3 regions of the Mesorhizobium sp. M0139 genome follow, and region 3 is predicted to be linked to each of the others. Evidence: riboswitches for the same ligand, from Rfam matches in the RefSeq annotation. Region 3 holds a riboswitch; each other region holds the start of a gene.

Region 1 (6,331 bases), on a different contig from region 3:
CAATCCTGCACACATCAAAAAACCTACAGCGTTTACGCATCCGGCCGGGTGCGGCGCTGTAGGGGCAAATCACGGCTCGTGCCGGACCAGTACTAAGCGGACCTAGCCACATCGACTGGACCATGGCAAGCAAGCGCCACATCACCTGTAGCCGGTTTGGTCGTAAATTATGTCCGCTTCCGGGCAATATCGCGTGATCCGCCCGAACTTGCGCCGATATAGCGCCGAAACGCTTCAGGGCCAGTGCCGTCGAAAAAATCGCCGGCAGGTCCCGTCGCGGCAACCCTGCCATTGTCCAGAAAAACCATCTGCTCGCCGATACGGCGAGCGTCTTCCGGCTGATGCGTGACGAACAGCACCGTCATCGCCCGCTCGGCATGAACGCCGGCCACCAGGTCGAGCATGTCGTCGCGCAGTGCTGGCCCGAGCGAAGCGAACGGCTCGTCGAGCAGCAGCACTGGCCGGTCGCGCACCAGAACGCGGGCGAGCGCCACGCGCTGCCTTTCGCCGCCGGAGAGTTCGCGCGGCAGGCGCATTTCCTTGCCGGCCAGGCCAACGCGGTCAAGCGCCTCGGCGATTGCGGCGCGATCGGCGTCGGTCAGGTTGAGCGATGGCGAGCGGCCGAGCCCGACATTCTTCTCCACCGAGAGATGAGCAAACAGATTGTTTTCCTGGAATACCATCGACACCGGCCGCGCCGAAGGCGGCTCGGCGCCGACATCGGCGGCGCCGATCAGCACACGACCGGACTCCGGCGTCTCGAAACCAGCCACCAGATTGAGCAAGGTCGATTTGCCCGAACCGCTTGCCCCCATGATGGCGGTGATCTTAGATGTATCGAATTCGACATCGAACAGGAATGGCGTTTCGCCATAGCTGAACGAGACCTTGTCCAGCCGGACAGTCGTGCCTTTCTCCACAGCGGACGTCACGATCTCTCTCCCCGTCCCAGCCAGTCTGCCGCGACCACCAATGCAAGGCAGACCGCCCCGAGCAGCAAAGCCAGCCCGGCAGCATCGGCCGTGCGATAGCTGCCCATGCGCGCCAGCAGGAGATAGGGCAAGGTCTGCACCGAATCGCTGCCGAACAGCGCGATGACGCCGAGATCGCCGAGCGACAGTGCCATGGCGAAGGCAAAGCCGGTGGCCAGCGGCCGCCGGAGCGATGGCCAGTCGACCAGAAGCAGCCGGTTCCAGCCCGCAATGCCGAGCTGCGCGCACAGCTTTTCATGGCGCTCGCTCGCCGCATCATAGGCCGGGCGCATCGCGCGGATGGCAAAGGGCATCGCCATCACCGCATTGACGGTGACGACCATGACCGGCGCGATGGCAAAGACATCGCTGACCGTGCGCAGCAGGAGAAACCAGCCGGCGCCGATGACGATGGGCGGCACGACGAGGACGAAGCCGGCGCCGGTGTCGGTGGCATGTTCGAGCAATGAACGGGCACTGGACCGGCGGCGCAGCGACAGTGCCCGCCGCGCCATGATCAGCGACAGTGCCAGCGCCACCGAAAGTAGCGCCGCCGAGAAGGCGAGACCGGCGCTGGTCAGCGTCGCCTGACGCACGGCACTCTCGCCCGCCAGCCGGCCGAGATCGGCGCCGAGGCCGGAGGCAACGGTGGCCGCCATCGGTCCGGCGACGAACAGCAAGGCGAGCACGATCAGGACGGCGTTGAACGCTGTTTCTGCTTTGCCGGCCAAGTGATAGCGGCGCGGCGCGACAGGCAAATTGGCGTCGCCGGTCACATTGGCGCCGAGCCGCGTCAGCGCCAGCATGACGGCGAAAGTCAGCGCGATCTGTAGCACCGTCAGCGTCACCGCTCGCGCCGGATCGAAGTCGAAACGCAGCGCCTGATAGATGGCGACTTCCAGCGTCGTCGCCGCCGGCCCGCCGCCGAGGATCAGGACGATGGTGAAGGAGGTGATGCAAAGCATGAAGACAAGCCCGGCGACGCCCGGCAGCGCGGCGCGCAGCACCGGCCACTCGATCAGCCGGAAGGCTGGCCTCGCCCCCATGCCGAGCTGGCTCGCCAGCCGCCATTGATCGGCCGGCACCGTTCCCAGCGCTTCGAGGAACAGCCGGGTGGCCAGCGGCAGGTTGAAGAAGACGTGGGCGACGAGGATGCCCGACAGCCCATAGATGTCGGGCCAGCTCTGGCCACCGATCGCGGCGAAATAACCGGCGCGGCCATAGAGCGCCAGTATTCCCAGCGCTCCGACAATTGCCGGCAAGGCAAGGGGCACAGTGAATAGCTGCAGGATGAAGCCGCGTCCGAAGAAGCGCGGATGCCGCGACAGCGCCCGGGCGACGAAGAGCGCCGGTACGGCGGAAAGCAGAGTCGAGAGCGCAGCCTGCCAGAGCGTGAAGCGGACAACGCGCAGGAGATAGAGGTCAAAGGCGGACGCGGCGCCGGAAAGGTCGTGCGCGCCTTCGCGGATAAGGCCGGCGAAGGCGCCACCGATCAGCAGCGCGATTGCCGCAAGCGCGACAATGCCGGCCGTGATGCGGGGGTCAGAGCGTTGCACTCTTTACCGGGCGTCGCGTTCCTTCGCGCCCCCCTCTGTCCTGCCGGACATCTCCCCCACGAGGGGGGAGATTGGCGGTTTTAGCGCTCCGCTCATTCCTGCAGCTTCGGAGATTGGCGAAAGTCAACGTAAAGGCCAATCTCCCCCCTCGTGGGGGAGATGTCCGGCAGGACAGAGGGGGGCGCCGTAGAGCACTCATCTTTTGACTATACAGCCAAATCTACTTGCTCATCACCGCCAGCCATTCATCCACCCAGGCCTTGCGATTTGCCGCGACCTCTTCCGGGCTGAACAGCAAGGTCTTCGCCGGCTTGACCAGCCTATCAAAAGCCGGATTGAGCGGCTTGTCGGTTTTCCCGGCCGGGAACATCCAGTTGGTCTCCGGAATGACATCCTGGAATTTCGGCCCGGTCATGAAGGCCAGGAACTTCGCCGCCAGCGGATTCTTCGCGCCCGTGGTGGTGATGCCGGCGACCTCGATCTGCAGATACTCGCCTTCCTCGAACGAGGCCGCCTGGTAGCGCCCGGTGTTCTCCGCCACCATGTGGTAGGCCGGCGACGTCGTATAGGAAAGCACCATCGGCGCCTCGCCCTTGGTGAACAGGCCGTAGGCCTCGCTCCAGCCCGGCGTCACCGTCAGCACTTTGCCCTTGAGTTTCGCCCAGGCTTCCGGCGCCTTGTCGCCATAGACCGACTTAACCCACAGCAGCAGGCCAAGGCCCGGCGTCGACGTCCTCGGATCCTGGATGACGATCTTGTCGGCGGCATCGCCCTCGACCAATTTCTTCAGGCTCTTCGGTGGGTTCTTCAGCTTCTCGGTGTCGTAGACGACGGCGAAATAGCCATAATCGTAGGGCACGAAAGTGTCGTCGCTCCAGCCGCCCGGCACGTTGTTTTCAGCCACCGCGCCATGTGGGACAAACAGGCCGGAAGCCTTGGCTTCCGCGGTGAGGTTGGTATCGAGGCCAAGCACGATATCGGCTTTGGTCGACGCACCTTCGAGCTTGACGCGATTGAGCAGCGCGACGCCGTCGGCCACCGAGACGAAGTCGACGCTGCAGCCACACTCGGCCTCGAATTCCTTCTTCACCTGGGGGCCTGGACCCCAGTCGGCAGTGAAACTCTCATAGGTATAGATCGTGAGTTTTTCCTGCGCGCACGCAGGGCTTGCCAGTAGCGAAACAGCAAGCCCAAGCGCTGGGACAAGACGGGACAAAAAAATGCGCATCGGCGCCTCCTTCATTCGTGTTGAAAGGAATTGAGGCGTCGGGCTGTCCGAAGCGTCTAATCCCTCCGCCGGTACAAACCGGATCAGGTTCAGCGGGTTGGCGAGACTGCCTCTCAGCCGGTCCGCGAAGATCGCGTCCGGCACCCCGTTAGAGCGTTTCGACACATAGGCCCGGCCAAGGTGCCACGCAAGTGGAAGTTTGCCCGAGCGTGATCCCGGAAAGTGGAATCCGTTTCCGGAAAAAGATCATGCTCCAACAAAGAGTGACGGTGCCGCTCGGCCTTCCGTTTCGTCGGCGGGGCTGGTAAGGGCCAGCGGATATGAGCACATTCACCATCCTGCTTGGCGGCGATCTCGTCCGCACGCCGCGGCTCGACCGCCAGGTCGCGGGCACGCGCGTCATCGCCGCCGACGCCGGCATCGATCATGCCCGCCTGCTCGGCGTGATGCCGGAGCTGTGGGTCGGCGATTTCGATTCCGTGCCGGCGGACCTGCCTGCCGATCTCGCCGCCGTGCCGCGGGAGGTGTTTCCTCCCGAAAAGGACAAGACCGATGGCGAACTGGCGATCGCGGCGGCATTGGAACGCGGCGCCACCAGCCTGGTGCTGGCCGGCGCTTTCGGCGGCAAGCGCGCCGACCACGCCTTCCTCCATCTGGCGCTCAGCCTGCGGCTGGCCGAGGCCGGCACAAAATTGCTGTTGACCAGCGGAGCGCAGGAAGGCGCCCCTCTGCTGCCTGGCAAGGCCGGCTTCGACTATGCCGACGGAACGCTGTTTTCGGTGCTCGGCTTTTCCGATCTTTCGGGCCTCACCGTGTCCGGCGCGAAGTGGCCGCTCGACCATGTCGAGGTCGTGTTCGGCTCGTCGCTGACCATCTCGAACGAGGTCAAGTCCAACACGACCGGGGGCGGCCTCGAAATCGCGCTCGGCCATGGCCGCGCGCTGCTGCTCGCCCACCCCTACCCCTTGCCTGAAAGCTGACATGGCCCCGCCCCTTCTCAACCTCGACGGCATAAGACTGACCTTTGGCGGCACGCCGCTGCTCGATGGCGCCGAACTGACGGCGTCCGCCGGTGACAAGATCGCGCTCGTCGGCCGCAACGGCTCCGGCAAGTCGACGCTCCTGAAGATTGCTGCTGGTCTGATCGAGCCGCAAGACGGCGAGGTCTTCCGCCAGCCTTCGGCAACGGTGCGCTATCTCCCGCAAATGCCCGACATGGACGGCTTTGCCAATGTGCGCGCCTATGTCGAGGCCGGGCTTGGGCCTGCCGACGATCCCTACCGCGCCACATATCTGATGGAGCATCTCGGCCTCGCCGGCACGGAGAACCCCAACGATCTCTCCGGCGGCGAGGCGCGCCGCGCAGCACTTGCCCGCGTCATGGCGCCCGAACCCGATATTCTGCTGCTTGATGAGCCGACGAACCATCTCGATTTGTCGGTCATCGAATGGCTGGAAGAAGAGCTTGTCCGGACGTCTTCGGCGCTGATCGTCATCTCGCACGACCGTCGCTTCCTCGAACGCGTCTCGCGCGCCACTGTCTGGCTCGACCGTGGCCAGACCCGCCGCCTCGACAAGGGCTTTGGCCATTTCGAGGAATGGCGCGACCTTGTGCTGGAAGAGGAAGAGCGCGAACAGCACAAGCTCGGCCGCCAGATCGTGCGCGAGGAGCATTGGCTGCGCTATGGCGTGACGGCTCGCCGCAAACGCAACATGCGCCGCCTGGGCGAACTGCAGACCATGCGCCAGCGTTTTCGCGGCCATCGCGGCGCCGAGGGCTCGGCGACCATGGTGGCCAGCGACGCCGCCGAATCCGGCAAGCTGGTGATCGAGGCCAAGAACATCGAGAAGAGTTTTGGCGACCTGACCGTGGTCAAGGGCTTCTCGACCCGCATCCAGCGCGGCGATCGCGTCGGCCTTGTCGGGCCGAACGGCGCCGGCAAGACGACGCTGTTGAAGATGCTCACCGGCGAGATGAAGCCCGATGCCGGCTCGGTGCGGCTCGGCACCAATCTGGAAATCGCCACGCTCGACCAGAAGCGCGAGGCGGTCGATCCGGCCGAGACCCTGGCGCAGTATCTCACGGACGGGCGCGGCGAAAACCTCGTCATCAATGGCGAGCAGCGCCATGTCGTGTCCTACATGAAGGATTTCCTGTTCAAGCCGGAACAGGCGCGCACCCCGGTGCGCGAGCTGTCCGGCGGCGAACGGGCGCGGCTGCTCCTGGCGCGTGTTCTGGCGCGGCCGGCCAACCTTCTGGTGCTCGACGAGCCGACCAACGATCTCGACATGGAGACGCTGGAACTGTTGCAGGAACTTGTCGCCGGCTTTGCCGGCACGGTCATCCTGGTCAGCCACGACCGCGACTTCCTCGACCGCACCGTCACCAGCATCATCGCCCCGGACGGAGGCGGCCGCTGGATCGAATATGCCGGTGGCTATTCCGACATGCTGGCGCAGCGCGGCGGCACCCGGCTCGACGACCGCAAGGCGCGCGCCAAGGCCGAAGCCAGCGATGCGCCGGCGCCGGGCAAGAGCGAGCCGGCAGCGCCAAAAGGGCCGTCGAAGAAACTGTC
Region 2 (6,331 bases), on a different contig from region 3:
AGCTTCATGAAAAAACTGCCCTGCCAATTGTCGGCGTCGACGGCACGGCGACGTCGCGCGGTTCGAGCATTCCCGAGCTGAAAGCTTCACGACCGGCCTCGACCGCCTTGCCGAACGCACGCGCCATGCCGACCGGATCGGCCGCCTTGGCAACTGCGGTGTTCAGGAGTACGGCGTCAAAGCCGAGCTCCATGACGGTTGCCGCGTGCGACGGCCGTCCGAGCCCCGCATCCACGATCAGCGGAACATCAGGGAAATGTCCGCGCATCGAGCGCAGCGCCGTGATGTTGATCGGTCCGAGAGCGGAACCGATCGGCGCGCACCACGGCATCAAGACCTTGCAGCCCGCCGCAAGCAGCCGCTCGGCAACGACAAGGTCGTCGGTGGTATAGGGGAATACAGCAAAACCGTCCTCGCACAGGATGCGGGCGGCTTCGACCAGACCGAAAACATCCGGCTGCAGCGTGTCATGGTTGCCGATCACTTCAAGCTTGACCCAGTTCGTACCGAAGACTTCGCGCGCCATTTGTGCGGTCGTGACCGCTTCCTTGACTGAGTGGCAGCCAGCAGTGTTGGGCAGGATTCTGACACCAAGCGAGCGGATCAACGACCAGAATTCTTCGCCAGCCCTGCCGCCTGCCATTTCACGGCGCAACGAGACGGTCACCACCGCCGTGCCCGAAGCCCTGACTGCATAGGCAAGGATGGCCGGCGAAGGATATTGAGCCGTGCCAAGAAGCAGGCGCGACGGAAGCTCGGCTCCATAAAGCTCGATCATGGCCTAGCCGCCCTGCATGGGCGAGAGGATTTCAATCCGGTCGCCGTCGTTCAACTGGAATTCCGCCCGGTTGGATTTGTGCACGAGGTCGTTGTTGACGGCCGTCGCCAGCCAATCGCCCTCATAGTCAAGCGCGGCAAGCAGCGCCTCCAGCGTTGTGGCGGCAACCTCATGCGCTTCGCCGTTGACCATCAGTTTCATGAGCAAGCTCCTTGGTTCTGTCTTGAGTGAAAACCAGGTCGGCAGCCTGGCGCGCCATGGCGGGAGCCAGGAGAAAACCGTGACGATAGAGCCCGTTGATCGCGATGATTTCCTCCTTGGTTTCGACGCGCGGCAAATTGTCGGGAAAGGCTGGGCGGACGCCGACACCGGTTTCAACGATCTCGGCCTCGCCAAAGACCGGATGGAGGGCATAGGCGGTACCCAGAAGCTCCATCATGGAGCGCGCCGTAACCGGTCCGGCGGACTGGCTTTCAATCATCGTCGCACCAATCATGAAACGGTGGTCGGTGCGCGGCACGGCATAGAGTGGAAAGCGCGGATGCAGCAGCCTGACCGGGCGCGACAGCGAGAAGTCTGGGGTGCGCAGGATCAGCATTTCGCCGCGAACGCCGCGCAGCCGGCCATTTTGCGCCGCCATTCCCGTACAGTCGATCTGACGATCGAAACCAAAAACATGCTGGGCGTCGGCGCCGAAGCGGAACTCGACCCCCGTGGCCGCGAGCTTGTCATGAAGTGCTGCCATCGCCTGGCGCGGATCGAGATGGCCCTCATCGGGAAAGAGCAATCCGCGGCGGAAGCGGCCGGCTAAGTCGGGCTCCAGCAAGGCAATTTCATCTTCCTCGACGCGCCGATAGCCCGTCGTGCGGCTGGCGAACCGGTCGAGCTCGCCCGCATCGCGCGGCGCGGCCACGACGAGTGTTCCCCGTCGTGCTACCAAGCCGGACGTTGCGGCGTCCCACCAGTCGGCAGCGTCACGTCCGAGATCCAGCACCGCCTGCTCGGCGCTTTCACGCTCGCACCACGGCGCCAACATGCCACCGGCGAACCACGACGCATTGCCCCCAAGGGCAGGCCTTGTCTCGGCAACGGTAACCGCCGCGCCGCGTGCGGCGAACTCGAAGGCGGCGGTGAGGCCGGCAACGCCCGCCCCTTTGACCAAGACCTTCATGATGGCTCACGTGGCTGAGGTATGAGCGGTGCGCCGGTCTCGTCCGCCGGCAGGTAGAGATCGCCGCCCTCGCGGTATTTCGCCGCCATCGCCGCCATGCCCTCTTTCTGTGCCTCGGCGCGGATGTCGTGGGAGATACGCATCGAGCAGAATTTCGGTCCGCACATCGAGCAGAAATGCGCCAGCTTGTGCGCCTCCTTGGGCAAGGTCTGGTCGTGGAAGGACCGCGCGGTTTCGGGATCGAGCGACAGATTGAACTGGTCCTCCCAGCGGAACTCGAAGCGCGCGCGCGAAAGCGCATCATCCCTGACCTTCGCTGCCGGATGGCCCTTCGCCAGGTCGGCGGCGTGCGCGGCTATCTTGTAGGTGATCACGCCGATCTTGACGTCGTTGCGATCGGGAAGGCCGAGATGCTCCTTGGGCGTGACGTAGCAGAGCATGGCGGTGCCGAACCAGCCGATCATCGCGGCGCCGATGCCTGAGGTGATGTGGTCGTAGCCCGGCGCGATGTCGGTCGTCAGCGGTCCGAGCGTATAGAACGGCGCCTCGCCGCAGACGGCGAGTTGCTTGTCCATGTTCGCCTTGATCTTGTGCATCGGCACGTGGCCGGGCCCTTCGATCATCACCTGGCAATCCTTCGCCCAGGCGATCTTCGTCAGCTCGCCGAGCGTCTCCAGCTCGGCGAACTGCGCCGCGTCATTGGCATCGGCGATCGAGCCTGGACGAAGACCGTCGCCGAGCGAGAAGGAGACGTCGTAGGCTCTGGCGATGTCGCAGATTTCGGCGAAGTGCTCGTAGAGGAAGCTTTCCCGGTGATGGTGCAGGCACCATTTGGCCATGATCGAGCCGCCGCGCGAGACGATACCCGTGACCCGGTCAACGGTCAGCGGGATATAATGCAGCCGCACGCCGGCGTGGATGGTGAAATAGTCGACGCCTTGCTCGGCCTGTTCGATCAGCGTGTCGCGGTACACCTCCCAGGTCAGATCCTCGGCTATGCCGCCAACCTTCTCGAGCGCCTGGTAGAGGGGCACCGTGCCGATCGGCACCGGCGCGTTGCGCACGATCCAGTCGCGGATGTTGTGGATGTTGCGGCCGGTCGACAAGTCCATCACCGTATCGGCGCCCCAGCGGATCGCCCACACCATCTTTTCAACCTCTTCAGCCATCGACGATGTGACGGCGGAGTTACCGATATTGGCGTTGATCTTGACCAGGAAATTGCGGCCGATGATCATTGGCTCGCTCTCGGGATGGTTGATGTTGGCGGGAATGATCGCCCGTCCGCGCGCCACCTCGTCACGCACAAATTCGGGCGTGACGAAATCGGGCAGCGTCGCGCCGAAAGCCTCGCCGTCGCGCTCAAGCTTGCCGTGCAGGATCTCGCGACCAAGGTTCTCGCGAATGGCGACGAACTCCATTTCGGGTGTGATGATGCCGGCGCGCGCGTAGGCAAGCTGCGTCACCGCCTTGCCTGCTTTGGCCCTGAGCGGTCGGTGGCGGATGGGAAATTCTGGCGTCAGGCGTTCGCCCGTCGCGAATCCGTTGTCCTCCGGCCGGACATGGCGGCCGTCACAGCCCTCGACATCGCCGCGCGCCAAGATCCATTCGTGGCGAAGCCGGGCCAGGCCTTTTTCGATGCTGGTTTCGACAGCCGGATCGGTATAGGGGCCCGACGGATCGTAGACGGTAACGGGCGGTTCGCCGGCTGTCGGATGGACGGCGATTTCGCGCATCGGCACTTTGATCTGCAAGTGGATGGTGCCGGGCTTGTGGATCTTCCGCGAGGCGGGCAGCGGTCCCGTCGACACGGCGGGGGTAAGGGCATTCATCTTGAGGCTCCTTTGCTCATGCATTGGAGACCCAGTTCTGTGCCGGAAGGATGAAAAGACGCTTCTGTCGACCTGCCGAAACAGGACCTCGGGCGTAAACTCCCGCAAAGCGCTTGCACCGTCCCTACGCCAGTATGAACTGGATCAGGTTCAACGGGTCACTGCGCCGCGAAAGCCAGCAGTATCTCAGCCCCTTGCCGGGACTCCCCTGGTGAATGCCTCAGGTTGAACGGGCCGGGGTTATCTTGTCAAGCGCATGTTCGTCCTGCGGCGGCGGTGGGCGGCAATCAAATTGGGCCCAAATTGGGCCGACGGCCTCGCCACGGGTCGCGGAGAAGTTCCGCGGGAGATAGGGCAGGTGTGGCCAAAGCTGCATTTGCCTCGTCAAACTTGATGTGACATTGACGTAGACGGAACTGCTGCGTTTCAAGGATCTTAAGCCGTCAATGCCTGATCGGAACAGAACTGGTGGGCCGCCCGAACGCCCCACAAACATCGTGCTCTCGATCACCTCCTATTGTCGCCGGAAAAGGGGTGATCGACCAATCGATCAAGTCGACCGCTCGCTGAAGGGCGCCCTCGGTTTCAGCACGGCTGGGCGAAGTGGCAATGACATGTCCAATCCAGTCTCGGAAATCCCCCTTCCTGACGATCGGTGTCTTGGGTTCAACATTCAATTTGACCTCGGCCACACCTGATATAGCAGCTGCCTGAGTGTCGCCACCAATCCAGTCCAGGGTGCCATCTTGATCAGGAAGCAGGAATCGCGCGGCCGCAGTATGCGAATGCTTTTTGCGCAGATCCCATTCCTCGCCAATGACAAGCTTGATGTGCTCGGTGACGAGGTCGACACCGTAAGCTAACTGGACCAGTTGAGGGTCGGGCGCGCCACTAAGACGCGGATTGACTTCAATGACAACTGGACCGCGTTTCGTGCACCGGAGTTCAATGTTAGTTGGCCCCCAGCCAAGGCCGAGAGCCCGCAAACAGCTCAGCGAAACATCGGCGATGCGCTCACGCTCCTGATCGGTTAGCAGGGCCGGATACGTCACCTCACGTATGACGAAATGGGGGAGGGGACCAAAGTCATTGGCGCAAATCGCAACGACCTCATTCCCCATAACATTAATGCTATAGAACGGGCCCTGTGCGAATTCTTCGACGAGTATTTTCGGTGTAGACCGCCATATGTGCTTTCCGCCCAATAGATAGGTCGTATGTTCGGCTACGTCTTCGAGGCTGCGGCACAATCGGACACCCATGCTGCCGCTGCCTACTGCCGGCTTAAGAATCACGGGCAGGCCGATCTCTGCAGCCGAGCTTTCTACCTCCGCCGCATTCGTTGCCAACCGATAAGCCGGTATTGGAACGCCGGCCTGCGCGAGGAGTTGGCGTTGCTTGAATTTGTCGCAGCTTCGTTCAATCGATTCAGGGTTCGGTCCCGGTAGATCGAAATGCCGGCAAAGCTTGCCAACTGTCGCATAGATCGATTCATGGTCCCCGGCAAAGCCAGTAATGCCAGCAATGTCGTGGGTAGCACGCAGCCGCGAACTTTCGCGGACCAACGCTTCGAGATTGCCAGTGTCGACACGGATTGCCTCAACGTTTTCCGCCGAAAGATAGTCGTACCGAGGTGGATCAGCCGTCAGAGTAATTGGATGAAGACCAAGACACTGAGCCGCTTGGACGTATAGCTGACCAGTACCCCTATGGCCTTCGACCAATATGAGCGCTCTTCTTCTTACCATTGCTGTTAATCCCGATGTTGCGTGCTGGCGGCGGTCCGAGGGTACCGGCGTCACTTTTGTGGCCGTGCCGGACCTCAGACTCGCGGTGCCGTACCATTGTCAACGACTGACGGTTGTAAAAATCTTGTAAATTGATTTGAAGGATCTGTTGCAGCGTTTTTGATTAGGACGGCGTCGGAGGCTTGCTCCGTTCAAACCAGGTTAGCTGGGGTTGGTGTGTGATCCCGTGGGCCTGGGCGTGACCTACCCCTCGGGTAGGGCACGCCAAGCCACATCAAACTCGCAGCACAAGAACATGCGCTCTGGTCATACCGGCTCATGGTGAGCCCTGAATCTGAAACCGGCCCGATGTGTAAGCAGCAAGTCGTCAAACGGCCCCATTCAATCATGGAGTCACATCATTTAAGATCGCGAAAGCTGTCATTGCGGGTTACGGAACTGCTTTCCGATGACATTCGAAGATGCGATCGGGCGTCAGAACCGGATCGCTGACCGCCGCTTCCACCTCGGCGAGCCCGGCTGATATAATCAGGTCTGAGGCTGCGCGCCCTGTCGTCCCCAGCATTTACATTAGGCAGCCTTGCCAAGATTGTCCCGCAGCAGAACCTGCCTGAGCGCATCGACGAACGTCCGAATATCTGTCGTACTATGGGCAGGCGTAACCGTCACCCTGAACCGCTCGGTTCCCACCGGAACACTCGGCGCCAGAATTGGCTGAACGTATATTCCATGCTGATTCAGAAGCTGGCGGGACGCTTCCTTGCAACGGAATGGATCACCAATAAGCACAGGAATGATGTGG
Region 3 (6,331 bases):
CAATGCGAATCTTGCGGGTGCGGGTTCTGCGGGCATGACCGGGCTGCCGATCAATTTAGTCTCCGCTTGCGGAACAAGACCGTACCGGCTGCGTTTGCCTCCAGGAGCCCGCCACCTCGATCTGCGCTGTTTTCGCCTCATGCGGGAACACGGCGGAGCTCGCCAACAACGACAGGAGACGAAGATGAAAACCATCCTTATTCCCGCCGTCGCCGGGCTCGCCATGATCGCTGGTATCGGCATTGCCGCCGCCGACGAGGTGATCGTCACGCAGCCGGCACAGCAGCAGGTGATCATCACCCCGGAACAGCGCACGGTCGTGCACCAGTACGTAAAGAAACATCCGCTTGCCTCTGTCAATCTGCTCGGCGTCGAATTGAATGTCGGCACTGCCTTGCCTGACACTGTCGAGCTGCAGGAGGTTCCCGACGTTCAGTACAGATACGCCGTCGTCGACAACCATACCGTGTTGGTCGACCCCAGCACGCGCAGGATTGTCGAGGTGGTCGAGTAACGCTCGACAACCTAACCATTCATCGGTGATACGGCCCTGTCGTTCTTCCCAAAAGGGCGGCAGGGCCGAATGACGAACATGATGAAAGGAGAATTGCCATGTTGCCGCATGTCGAGACCCCGAACTCCGCCAATGTTGCGGCGTGTTGCGACAAGTTGCTGGCCGAGCGCAACACGGCGCTGTTATCGATGAAGGAAGCGATCGCGCTCCTGCGGGAGCGCACCGGCACCGATCGTTCGGATGCCGACCTCGCGGGGCTGATCGTCAAGAAAGCGGCGCTGCTCGGCGTTGCGGTGATTTCCGACCCGCGCTGAGATGTCTCGTCACTCAAGACGCCGGCCGAATTTTCGGCTAATGTTTTCGTGGAATCTGGACCAACCGACCGGACCCAACCACGGAGGCTTAAGTGACGGACGACAAACAGGACCGCATTCGCCAGCGCGCGCACGAGATCTGGGAAAAGGCCGGCCGGCCTGAAGGCGCGCATCAGGAACACTGGGAGCAGGCCACGGCTGAAGTCGATGGCGCGGTCGCCAAGCCAAAAAAGGCGGCGAAGAAAGCTGACGCCAAGCCCGCCAAGGCAGCCGCCAAGCCAAAGGCAGCGAAGCCTGCCGCCGCAAAGTCCGGCAAAGCCAAATCGAAATAAGGCCAAGTCGAAATAAGACCAGTCGAAATAAAGCAAGGCCGGAATTCGCTGGCCGGGCCATCCTTGGCGCCCGCCGTTCAGGCGCGCCCGAGCCTCTCAACCTGACGAATTGCGCCTGCGACGGGCAGCGCAATTCCTTGTGTTTGGCGACAGGCGCCCTCATGCCTCCCAGGCATAACTCGACAGCGCAAAGCGAATGCCGGCAGCTGTCATGGCCAGTTCGCATTCGGTGATCTGGCGCAGGTGGCGCAGATAGCGCGTCACGGTCTGTGGCAGCCAGCCGGCGCAGGCCTCTACATAGGCGCGGCTGTGAACAAGGGTGCCGGTCGACAGCCTCTCGTCCTTCTCGGCAACGACTTTCAGATATTGGCGGATGAAGCGGATGTCGTCGGCGATGTCCTGGCTGGCCATTCGCCAGGCCCCGGCGAGGCGTTGGCACTGATCGAATGACAAGGGCAACAAAGGGGGCGGCAATAAAGGCGGCGGCAACAAAGGCGGCGGCAATGACGGGGGTGACAGCAAAGGCCGAGAGAGATCGGCGAAGGCAACATGGTTCGCTGTGCTCAAGGACATTCCTCTCTGCGAAAAGAGATATCGTACTTTATGTACGAATAAGCGTCAAGCCAATTTCGTACGGTTGGGACGATGGAAATGAATATAGCAGCGGTCGCTTCAGCTAATCCCGCATCGTGAATCCTTCAGGAGTCGCACCAATTTCGCGGAGGGATTTCCCCAGGATGGTGTGACTGTTTTCCCTCGTGGCGGCGTCGAACAGGTTCAAGCCGCCCCGGATCGTCTCGCGCCAGTTTTCGCCCTTGTCCCACGCTTCCATGAAGGCGAAGGCAAGGTCGTCCTGGCGACGCGTGGCTTCGAGCGCTTGGGTCAGCAGGCGCGCTTGATGGAGATCCTTCTCCCGCTTGGCGCCAGCGCTCGGCCCGCGTCGCGAGGCGACGATCAGCTTGTGGATGGCGTAGCGCTGGGGCGAGGGGACCAGCACAGGCAAGCCCGAGCGATGCAGGAGCACAGTCCGGATGGGGTCGCGGATAAGGAAATCCAGAAACCGTAAGGGCTGCGCGGAGTCTCTGCCGTTTTCTTAATTTCAACGCAGTTATAAGAAGTTCGTGGAAACGTTATAACGCAACGAACTGACGAGTCGTCTGTTAACGCCCGGGCGCCCGGCACGTCTGGCCCAAAACACTTTCCCGCAGTGCCTCAACAAACGGCTTCCCCAATGCCGCGAACGGTGCTTTAACCCGCCCATCCACAGGGGTGCTCCGTATCGTCGGGGCTGAGATGAGGGCGGCAAGCCTTCGGACCCTAAAGCTGATCTGGATAATACCAGCGGAGCGAGGCGGGCGATGTTTTCAGGCGCACAGATTTCCCTTTATCCCATGACCGACGATTTCGTCGGCGTCATCCTCGGCGCGCTCGGCGCGCTCGATCCCTGGCGCGACCGGCTGCGGATCGAAACCGATGACATCTCGACCCTTATGGTCGGGCCGCCCGAGGTGCTGTTTCCCGCCATGCGCGACCTGTTCGTCGCGGCGGCCAAAAGCGGCAAGCACTGCGTGCTTTCGGCGGCGGTCTCGCGCGGCTGTCCGGGCGAGCCCGACGATCCGATCTGCCGCTCCGACGAGACCGGCGGCCCCGCCATTCCGCTGGACGAGCGCAAGATCGCCGCGATCCGCGCTGTCCAGGCCACGCCGTCGACCGGCCAGCCGGTGGCGGCGCAGTTCTCGCTCTACGTTATGGGCACGGGCGACCATATGGACGAGATCTACGGCTGCATCGATTTCCTGAAACAGTCCGGCGTCTTTGAGCGCTCAAAGAACTTCTGCACCAAATTGCGTGGCGATGCCGGTGCGGTGTTTGCCACGCTCAACGAGGCCTTCTGCCGCTTCGGCCCCGGCGCCGGCCACGTCACCCTCGACATCACGATCTCGGCGAACAGCCCGAGCGCCGTCTGAGCCGCGGCTCAAGCGTCGTTCCTTGAGGATATTGCCGTGGCTGGTTTATCTGACCCATTGCGTGGAGGAGATGCCTCTGACCCCTCAGCACAGAGAGGAGGGGAGCCATTGGCGATTGGCGAAGACCGCGATGCCCACGAATCTCCCCCCTCGAGCAGGAGATGGCCGGCAGGCCAGAGGGGGTCCCAGCGCGTGGAGCGCCGACGTCCTTTTCGCATCGGCAAGGCGTGGGCGCTCTATGCGAGACGACCCCCTCTGTCGCCTTCGGCGACATCTCCCCCTCGAGGGGGGAGATTAGCCGCAGCCATCGCCAAGACCATCCCCGCCGCCTGCGCCTCCGCCCTGCTCCTCGCGGCGTGGGAGCTCTACGCCCGCTATGGTGGCGCTGCGCCCACCATGCTGCCGGCGCCGTCGCGCGTGCTGCAGCAGGCCTGGGAGCATCGCGCTGCCCTTGCCGACAACACGCTGCCCACCATCCGCGCCACATCAGCCGGCTTCGCCTGCTCGTTGGTCGCTGCCTTCGTGCTTTCGGCGCTGGTCGATTTCTTGGCCCCGCTGCGCCGCGCGCTGTTTCCGCTGCTGATTGTCAGCCAGACCTTGCCGCTGGTCGCGATTGCGCCGCTCATCGTACTGTGGTTCGGCTTCGGGCTGATGCCAAAAATCTTGCTTGTGGCGCTCGTTACCTTCTTCCCGATGATGGTGGCGCTGGTCGAGGGTTTTGCCGCGACCAGCAAGGCGATTTCGCAGATGCTCGCCACCATGGGGGCAGGGCGCTGGCGCATCTTCTGGCTGGCGCGCCTGCCTTCGGCGCTGCCCTATTTCTTCGCCGGGCTGCGCATCTCCATCACCTACGCCGTCGTCGGCGCGATCTTCGCCGAATATGCGGGGGCGGCGAAGGGGCTGGGCATCTACATGCTCAATGCCAAGAACAACTTTCGGCCCGATCTGGTGCTCGCCGCGGTCGCCGTCAGCGCCGCGCTCACGCTTGTCTTGTTCGCCATTGCGGTGCTCGTCCAGCGCTTCGCCATGCCTTGGGAGAATGCAGGGAGCGAAAGCCGCGACGGCAAGGTTGAAGCTGCAGAAGAGAACCGTCAATGACGCGGCTCGAACTCCGGGACATCAGGAAGAACTTCGGCGCGCTTGAGGTGCTCGCCGGCATTTCGCTTCATGTCGCGGCCGGCGAGTTCGTCTCCATCCTCGGCCCTTCCGGCGCCGGCAAGTCGACGCTGTTCCAGTTGCTGACCGGCGCGCTGAAAGGCGAGGGCGACATGCGCTTCGACGGCGCGCCATTGCAGGGCAGCCCCTTCGCCTTCATGCCGCAGCGCGACGCGCTGATGCCGTGGCGGCGCGTCATCGACAATGTGACGCTGGGGCTGGAAGTGCAGGGTCTTGGCCGCAAGGCGGCGCGCGAACGCGTCGCGCCGTTGTTCGCTGAGTTCGGCCTTGCCGGTTTCGAGCGCGCCTGGCCGGCCGAGCTTTCCGGCGGCATGCGCCAGCGCGCCGCCCTTTTGCGCACCGTGGTGCAGCAGCGCGACATGCTGCTGCTCGACGAGCCCTTTGGCGCGCTGGATGCACTGACCCGCGCGGGTATGCAGCGCTGGCTGGAAGGCATGTGGCAGCGCCACCGCTGGACGGCGCTGCTGATCACCCATGACGTGCGCGAAGCCGTCTACCTCTCCGATCGCATCTATCTGATGTCGGCGCGGCCGGCCCGCATCATCGGCGAGATTGCCGTGCCGCTGCCGCGCCCGCGCACCACCGGCAGCGATGCCGCGCGCCAGGCCGCCGCGCTCGAAGCCGACATCCTCGACACGCTGCTCAATCCCGGGACTGACCGGCCCTCGTTCCCGCAGACCGCTCAAAGGAGTTTTTCATGACCGAATTCACACGCCGGCAGGCTTTGCTGCTGACGCTGGCTGCCGGACTGCCGCTTGCCTCTCGCGCTCATGCGGCTACGCAAAAAATCACCGTCGCGCTCGACTGGACGGTCAACACCAACCATGTCGGCCTGTTCGTTGCCCGCGACAAAGGGTTCTACCACGAGGTCGGGCTCGATGTTGAGATCCTGCCCTATGGCGATACTGGCGGCGGCACGCTGGTCGCCAACCGCATCGCCGATTTCGGCATTGCCGGCGTCGGCCTGTTCACCCAGCGGGCTGCCGGCGCCGATCTCAAGGCGGTCTACGCCGTGGTCCAGCAGGAGACCGGCCGGTTGGTCTTCAACGCGGATCGCGGCGAGATCAAGAGTCCCAGGAATCTCGACGGTCTGACCTATGGCGGCTTCGGCAGCGCCTGGGAAAACACGCTGATCTCGACCATCATCCGCCACGATGGCGGCAAGGGCGTTTTCGAGACGGTGACATTAGGCACCTCGGCCTATGAGGCGCTGGCCAACGGCTCGGTCGACTTCACGCTGGAGGTCTCGACCTGGGAAGGCGTCGCTGCCGAGTTGAAAGGCGTCAGGCAGCGCGGCTTCCGCTACGCCGACTACGGCGTGCCCGACGAGCACACCACCTTGATCGCCTCCAGCAATGCATATCTCCAGGCAAACCCGAAGGCCGCATCGGCCTTCGTCGAGGCAACGCGGCGCGGCTACCAATTTGCCTGCGATCACCCGCAGGAAGCCGGCGATCTGCTGATGGCTTCCAACAAGGACGCGCTGACCGACCCGGCGCTGATCCACGCTTCGCTGAAAATGCTGGTCGACAGGCATTTCCTGAGAAGCCAGGCCGGCGTCATCGGCACCATCGACAAGGCCAAGATCGAGGCGATCGGAACCTACCTCTTCAGGGCCGGCATATTGCTCGATGGCGATGGCAAGGTTCTGAAGGAGAAGCCGGATTTTGGAGCGTATTTCACGAACGAGTTTTTGGGCGCGTAATCTCCCCCCTCGAGGGGGAGATGTCGCCGAAGGCGACAGAGGGGGTCGGTACGTCCTGACGCGACTTCCTATCGCGGACAGAGGACGTCAGCGCCTTACGCGCGGCGACCCCCTCTGGCCTGCCGGCCATCTCCCCCTCGAGGCGGGAGATTGCGCCTCACCGCCTTCTCCCTCACATATCGATCATCGAGCGCTTCACCCGGCCGATGATGGTGATGGCGCCTTCCAGCGCCGGCGGCGGGATGTCCATGTAGGAGGCCGGCTGGAAGGGCGGGTTCTCGTTGGGGCGGTAACGCTTGTAGGTGGCCTGGCCGGATTCGTCC

The links. A riboswitch is a leader RNA that binds a small molecule or an ion and turns the genes downstream of it on or off. The one in region 3 is predicted to bind thiamine pyrophosphate.
Region 1: linked by a shared signal. The riboswitch ahead of thiB (thiamine ABC transporter substrate binding subunit) and the one ahead of NKJ58_RS29920 (YkoF family thiamine/hydroxymethylpyrimidine-binding protein) in region 3 are both predicted to bind thiamine pyrophosphate.
Region 2: linked by a shared signal. The riboswitch ahead of thiC (phosphomethylpyrimidine synthase ThiC) and the one ahead of NKJ58_RS29920 (YkoF family thiamine/hydroxymethylpyrimidine-binding protein) in region 3 are both predicted to bind thiamine pyrophosphate.

The regions. Positions count from the first base shown of each region.
Region 1 covers NZ_JAMYTN010000001.1:19,378-25,708, forward strand. Annotated here, with positions in the region: gene thiQ (thiamine ABC transporter ATP-binding protein) at 168-932, opposite strand; gene thiP (thiamine/thiamine pyrophosphate ABC transporter permease) at 929-2,527, opposite strand; gene thiB (thiamine ABC transporter substrate binding subunit) at 2,748-3,755, opposite strand; TPP riboswitch at 3,799-3,913, opposite strand; gene NKJ58_RS00105 (thiamine diphosphokinase) at 4,076-4,735, shown strand; gene NKJ58_RS00110 (ABC-F family ATP-binding cassette domain-containing protein) at 4,737-6,331, shown strand, end outside.
Region 2 covers NZ_JAMYTN010000021.1:39,331-45,661, forward strand. Annotated here, with positions in the region: gene NKJ58_RS27625 (thiamine phosphate synthase) at 1-8, opposite strand, end outside; gene NKJ58_RS27630 (thiazole synthase) at 5-778, opposite strand; gene thiS (sulfur carrier protein ThiS) at 782-979, opposite strand; gene thiO (glycine oxidase ThiO) at 948-1,949, opposite strand; gene thiC (phosphomethylpyrimidine synthase ThiC) at 1,946-3,781, opposite strand; TPP riboswitch at 3,885-4,001, opposite strand; gene NKJ58_RS27650 (ATP-grasp domain-containing protein) at 4,225-5,529, opposite strand; gene hemA (5-aminolevulinate synthase) at 6,100-6,331, opposite strand, start outside.
Region 3 covers NZ_JAMYTN010000029.1:25,142-31,472, forward strand. Annotated here, with positions in the region: gene NKJ58_RS29895 (DUF1236 domain-containing protein) at 185-514, shown strand; gene NKJ58_RS29900 (hypothetical protein) at 613-828, shown strand; gene NKJ58_RS29905 (DUF2934 domain-containing protein) at 921-1,160, shown strand; gene NKJ58_RS29910 (hypothetical protein) at 1,320-1,571, opposite strand; partial or broken gene NKJ58_RS29915 (GSU2403 family nucleotidyltransferase fold protein) at 1,837-2,226, opposite strand; TPP riboswitch at 2,416-2,528, shown strand; gene NKJ58_RS29920 (YkoF family thiamine/hydroxymethylpyrimidine-binding protein) at 2,519-3,127, shown strand; gene NKJ58_RS29925 (ABC transporter permease) at 3,383-4,225, shown strand; gene NKJ58_RS29930 (ABC transporter ATP-binding protein) at 4,222-5,004, shown strand; gene NKJ58_RS29935 (ABC transporter substrate-binding protein) at 5,001-6,008, shown strand; gene NKJ58_RS29940 (LexA family transcriptional regulator) at 6,181-6,331, opposite strand, start outside.